2 linked regions of the Sagittula sp. P11 genome follow. The protein of the gene in region 1 interacts with the protein of each later gene in a pairwise test. Links are inferred from orthologs where the notes say so. Each region holds a gene or a part of one and is shown on either strand. Other genes may lie near its edges.

The links. The genes of interacting proteins can lie anywhere in the genome.
Region 2: the proteins of pheT (region 1) and secD interact in binary tests that used the Escherichia coli proteins (3 or more experiments, as listed by UniProt). The link is inferred for Sagittula sp. P11 from one-to-one orthologs.

What each region holds. Positions count from the first base shown.
Region 1 is NZ_CP021913.1:2,726,739-2,729,845, reverse strand. Bases 65-3,099 are described here. They hold pheT (phenylalanine--tRNA ligase subunit beta), read right to left. Parts: upstream 2,765-3,099; coding sequence 365-2,764; downstream 65-364. Other genes in these bases: pheS (phenylalanine--tRNA ligase subunit alpha), read right to left, coding at 2,971-3,099; CDO87_RS13185 (EF-hand domain-containing protein), read left to right, coding at 65-287. Also shown: more of CDO87_RS13185, read left to right, coding at 1-64; more of pheS, read right to left, coding at 3,100-3,107.
Region 2 is NZ_CP021913.1:3,814,048-3,817,118, forward strand. What follows is about bases 15-3,013. They hold secD (protein translocase subunit SecD), read left to right. Parts: upstream 15-679; coding sequence 680-2,347; downstream 2,348-3,013. Other genes in these bases: CDO87_RS18425 (serine protease), read right to left, coding at 15-236; yajC (preprotein translocase subunit YajC), read left to right, coding at 385-672; secF (protein translocase subunit SecF), read left to right, coding at 2,361-3,013. In the rest of the region: more of CDO87_RS18425, read right to left, coding at 1-14; more of secF, read left to right, coding at 3,014-3,071. UniProt on the Escherichia coli protein: Part of the Sec protein translocase complex. Interacts with the SecYEG preprotein conducting channel. SecDF uses the proton motive force (PMF) to complete protein translocation after the ATP-dependent function of SecA.

The sequences.
Region 1 (3,107 bases):
TGATGCGCGCGGCGGATGGCATGAAGCTGACGCGGAACGACACGGACGGGGACGGCAAGGTCAGCCGCGAGGAGTTCGTCGCCGGAGCCGCCGGCTGGGTCGCGCAGATGGACAGCGACGGAGACGGCGCGGTGACGGTGGCCGATTTCGGACCGGGCCGCGCGGGGCGCATGGGCCAGGGGCAAGGCACGCGTCTTGGCATGGCGCAGGGCACGGGTCACGGGATGGGACAAGGTATGGGTCAGGGCATGGGCCACGCCATGCCGAAAGGTCCGGGAACCAACTGACCCGGCCCGCGAAACGCAAAGCAGGGTGGAGTTGAACTCCACCCGACCTCATGTCACGCCAGCGGTGCGGTCCGGGGTCAGCCCCGAAGGACGCCGCCCGTGGCCTTGGTCACCTTCTCGACGATCCGGGCCGCCACGGCCTCGATGTCCTTCTCTTTCAGCGTCGCGTCGGTCGGCTGAAGGCGCACGGTGATGGCGAGGGACTTCTTGCCCTCCCCCAGCGACCCGCCGATGAACTCGTCGAACACGCGCACGTCGGAGATCAGCGCCTTGTCGGCCCCCTGGGCGGCATTGACCAGGGTCAGCGCCTCCACGTCGCGGTCGACGACGAAGGCAAAGTCCCGCTCAACCGCTTGCAGGTCGTTCAGCGCCAGCGCCGGACGGGTCGCCCCGGCCTTGCGCGGCAGCGGCACCTCGGCGGGGTAGAGCGTGAAGGCCACTGCGGGCCCCTTCACATCCATCGCCGACAGCACGCGCGGGTGCAGTTCGCCGAAGACACCCAGCACCTTCTTCGGGCCGAGGCAGAGCTTGCCGTGGCGGCCCGGATGCCACCAGCCTTCGGCGCCGCGCAGGATCTGCACCTTTGCGGGCGCGCCCATGGCGGCCAGCACCGCCTCCGCATCCGCCTTGGCGTCATAGACATCCACCGGGCGCGAGGCGCCGTGAACGTCCTTCGGCCCGGTCCGTCCGACCAGCAGGCCGGAGACCATCAGCGCCTGCTCTCCCGGCTCGCCGCCATGGAAGGCATGGCCGACCTCGAACAGAGCCATCTCGGCAAAGCCGCGCGCCTGGTTGCGGGCCGCCGCGCGCAGCAGCCCGGGCAGAAGCTGCGGGCGCATGTGGCTCATGTCGCTGCTGATCGGGTTGGCCAGCATCGTCGCATCGCCGCCGCCGCCGAACAGCGCCGCGGCCTCCGAGTCGATGAAGCTGTAGGTCACGCACTCGTTGTAGCCGAGCGCCGCCGCCGTGCGCCGCGCCAGTTGCTCGCGCTTCTGAAGGGCCGAGAGGATCGGCCTCTGGACGCCCGGCGCCTTGCGCAGCGGCTTGCCCTTGAGCTTCGTCAGGGAGGCGACGCGGGCCACCTCCTCCACGAGGTCGGCCTCGCCCAGCACGTCCGGGCGCCACGACGGCACATGCGCCATGTTGCCCTCCATGCGGAAACCCAGACGGGTCAGGGTCTGGCGCTGCTCGCTTTCCGGGATCTCCATCCCGACGAGCGAGACGACGCGCGCCGGGTCCAGCCGGTAGGCGCGCGCGGTGTCCGGCACGCGGCCCGCGACCACGACCTCGGACGGCTCGCCGCCGCAAAGGTCGAGGATCATCTGCGTCGCATCCTCGATGGCCTGCATGTTGTAGGCCGGGTCGATGCCGCGCTCGTTGCGGTAGCGGGCGTCGGAGTTGATCTTCAGCGCGCGGCCGGTGTGCGCGATCTGGATGCGGTCCCAGACGGCGGCCTCGAGGAAGACGTTGACCGTGTCCTGCGTGCAGCCGGTGGACAGCCCGCCCATGATGCCGCCGATGGATTCGACGCCCGCCGCGTCGGAGATCACCACCTGCCCGGGGCCGAAGGTGTAGGTCTTCTCGTCGAGCCCCACCAGCGTCTCGCCCCCCTCGGTGCGATGGATGCGCAGCGCGCCGCCCTGCACCTTGTCCGCGTCGAAGACATGCAGCGGGCGGTTGCGGTCATGGGTGAAGAAGTTGGTCACATCCACCAGCTTCGAGATCGGGCGCAGGCCGATGGCGCGCAGGCGGTCCTGCAGCCATTTCGGCGAAGGCCCGTTCTGCACGCCGCGGATCAGCCGCCCGGCAAAGATCTCGCAGCCGTCGGTGGCGGCATCCGCGTCGATGGTGACGGAGACCGGACACGGGTACTGGCCCGGGACATGCGCTTCCTTCAGCGGTTTCAGCGTGCCGAGGCCGCGCGCCGCGAGGTCGCGGGCGATGCCGTGCACCCCAAGGGCGTCCTGCCGGTTCGGCGTGATCGCGATCTCGATCATCGGGTCGACCTTCGCCGGGTCGTTCTGCGCCAGCCAGTCGGTGAACTTCTGCCCGACCTCGCCGGAGGGCAGCTCGATGATGCCCGTGTGCTCGTCCGACAGCTCCAGCTCCCGCTCGGAGGCCATCATGCCGTGGCTCTCGACGCCGCGGATGTTGCCGACCGAGAGCGTCGTGTCGATGCCGGGCACGTAGTCGCCCGGTTTCGCCAGCACGACGGTGATCCCCTCACGCGCGTTCGGCGCGCCGCAGACGATCTGCTTCTCGCCCTCGTCGGTCATCACCCGGCAGACGCGCAGACGGTCGGCGTCCGGGTGCTGCTCGGCGTGGACCACCTTGGCGAGGGTAAAGGCCTTCAGCCGGGACGCGGGATCGACGACCTCCTCGACCTCCAGCCCGAGATCGGTCAGCGTCTCCGCGATCTCGTCGACAGAGGCGGTGGTGTCGAGATGCTCTTTCAGCCAGGAGAGGGTGAATTTCATGTGCCGGGCCCCGATCAGAAAATACGTCCGGCCTCCCTTACCGCAGCCCCGATGGGAGGGGAAGGGCGACCCTGTGCTTCTCTGCTTTGCAAATACTCACAGCAACGGACGCCACAGGCGATACCGCCCCCGGAAGGGCGGTACCCGTTGCCGGATCGCGCTGTCAGGCCACATCCTGCGGGTACGCCGCGGGATTGCCTTTCAGGTCACCGCGACAACCCGCCGTGCAGGGTCGGCACGTCCAGCGAGGCAAAGCCGTAGTGGCGCAGCCAGCGCAGGTCGCTGTCGAAGAAGGCGCGGAGGTCGGGGATGCCGTATTTCAGCATCGCGATCCGGTCGATCC
Region 2 (3,071 bases), 1.1 Mb from region 1 along the record:
TGCTCCCCGTCCCAGCCCGCGACGAAGGTCATGTCCCCGATCCGCTTGAGATATCCGTCGGCTGGCGTTGTGACGCAGTGCGCCGCGGTCAGCGCGATATCGGGGGCCACGAGCGTCGCCGTGCACATCTCGCGGTGGCGGTAGCCGGCGAGGTTCAGACGGCCCACCGCGTCCTCCGCAGGGGCGGGGACGGGCAGGAGGGCGGCGGCCAGCGCCAGGAGCAATACCCGTAACATGGCCGCAGCATAGCGCGGGACGGGCCTGCGCGACCATCTGCCAGCCTGCCGCGCACCTTGCATCCCGGCGCAGGGCCGCATAGGTAACGGCCAATTTAGCGGGGGATGCCCCGCAGATCCGACACAGAGATCCAGCAGGGAGCATCCAATGGACCAGAACGCCCTTTCCTCTTTCGTGATGATGGGCCTGATCTTCGCGATCATGTATTTCCTCCTCATCCGCCCGCAGCAGAAGAAGGTGAAGGAGCACAAGGCGATGATCGAGGCGATCCGCCGCAACGACATCATCGTCACCCAGGGCGGGATCATCGCCAAGGTCGTCAAGGTCAAGGACGACGCCGAGGTCGAGGTCGAGATCGCCGAAGGCGTGAAGGTGCGCATCATGCGCTCCACCATCGCGGCGGTGAAATCCAAGACCGAACCCGCAGAGGCCTGAGACCCAAATGCTGCAGATCGACGCCTGGAAGCGCTGGCTGATCTGGCTCACCGTCGTGGTGGGCCTGCTTCTGGCCATTCCGAACCTGTTCTACGGACGGGTCGAAAGCCACAACGACGCCGTCAAGGCCATCGAGGCGGGCGCCGACACGTCGGAGAACCGCGCGGCAGAGGCCCAGTGGCCGTCTTTCCTGCCGTCGGGGCTGGTGAACCTCGGGCTCGATCTGCGGGGCGGTGCGCACCTGTTGGCGCGGGTGCAGACCACGGACGTCTACAAGTCCCGGATGGAGTCGCTCTGGCCGGAAGTGCGGGACCTGTTGCGCGACGAGCGTGACACGGTGGGCACGATCCGCTGGAACTCCGAGGCCGTCGACCGCGGCGAACTGCGGGTCAAGCTGTCGAATCCGGAAGGCATGCAGCGCGCCATCGAGGTGGTGCGCGGGCTTGCGCAGCCGGTCGTGACGCTGACCGGCGCGGGCGCGTCAGACATCGAGGTGCGCGGCGAGGGCGACGAACTGGTCGTCACGCTGTCGGAAGCCGAGAAGCAGGCAACCGACGACCGCACGCTGCAACAGTCGCTGGAGATCATCCGCCGCCGCATCGACGAGGTGGGCACGCGCGAACCGACGATCCAGCGGCAGGGGTTCGACCGCATCCTGATCCAGGTGCCGGGCATCGGCTCTGCGGCGGAACTGAAAGAGATCATCGGCACCACGGCGCAGCTGACCTTCCAGCCGGTCGTCGGCCGGACCACCAACCAGAACGACGCGCCCGGACCGGGCAACGAGCTGCTGCCCTCGCTGGACGAGCAGGGGCTGTATTACGTGCTGGAGCAGACCCCGGTCGTGACCGGGGAAGAGCTGACCAACGCGCAGCCGACCTTCGACCAGAACGGCCGCCCGGCGGTGAGCTTCAACTTCAACCCCGGCGGCGCGCGCAAGTTCGGCGACTACACCGCCGAGAACATCGGCTCGCCCTTCGCCATCGTGCTGGACGACGAGGTGATCTCTGCCCCCGTGATCCAGAGCCACATCGGCGGTGGCGCGGGCATCATCACCGGCAACTTCACGGTCGAGGAATCGACCAACCTCGCCGTGCTGCTGCGCGCAGGCGCTCTGCCCGCGGGACTGGAGTTTCTCGAGGAACGGACCATCGGTCCGGAACTGGGGCAGGACAGCATCGAGGCCGGCAAGTTGGCGACGGGTGTGGCCTTTGTCGCGGTGCTGGGCTTCATGGTGGCGAGCTACGGTCTCTTCGGTGTCTTCGCCAACATCGCGCTGATCCTGAACGTCGCGCTGATGTTCGGCCTGCTGAGCCTGATCGGGGCGACGCTGACCCTGCCGGGGATCGCGGGGATCGTGCTGACGGTCGGCATGGCTGTGGACGCCAACGTGCTGATCTTCGAGCGCATCCGCGAGGAGCTGAAGACGGCGCGCGGACCGGCGCGGGCGATCGAGCTGGGCTATGAAAAGGCGCTGAGCGCCATCGTCGACGCCAACATCACCACCTTCATCACTGCCGTGATCCTCTACGTGATGGGTTCCGGCCCGGTGCGGGGCTTCGCGGTCACGCTGGGTTTCGGCATCATCACTTCCGTCTTCACCGCGATCTTCGTGACGCGGGTGCTGATCGTGACGTGGTTCGAACGCCGCCGCCCCAAGACCATCGAAGTTTGAGAGAGAGCCTGACATGCGACTGAGACTGGTCAAGGACGATCTGAACTGGGACTTCTTCTCGAGATCGAAGCTGTGGCTCGGCATCTCGGGGGTGATGGTGGTCATCGCGCTGGCAAGCTTCTTCATCCAGGGGCTGAACTACGGCATCGACTTCCGCGGCGGCACGACGATCCGGACCGAGAGCGCGGAGCCGGTCGACGTGGGCGCCTACCGCGACGCGCTGGCGCCGCTGGGGCTGGGCGACACGGTGATCTCGGAGGTGTTCGACCCGAACTTCCGCGACGACCAAAACGTCGCCATGGTGCGCATCGGTGCGCAGGACGGCGAGGAAGCGGTCAGCACCGAGGTCATCGATTCCGCCGAAGCAGCCCTGAAGGAGGTCGCTCCGGATATCCGCTTCACCTCTGTTGAATCGGTGGGTCCGAAGGTCTCGCAGGAGCTGATCCATACCGCCGTGTTGGCGGTGTGCCTCGCGATTGCGGCGGTGCTGGTCTACATCTGGCTCAGGTTCGAATGGCAGTTCGCGCTGGGGGCGGTGATCGCGCTGATCCACGACGTGGCGCTGACCATCGGGATCTTCAGCGAGTTGCAGATCCGCTTCGACCTGGCGATCATCGCGGCGCTGCTGACCATCGTCGGCTATTCGCTGAACGACACGGTGGTGGTCTTCGACCGGGTGCGCGAGAACCTGATCAAGTACAAGTCGAAGGACCTCAAGGAGGTC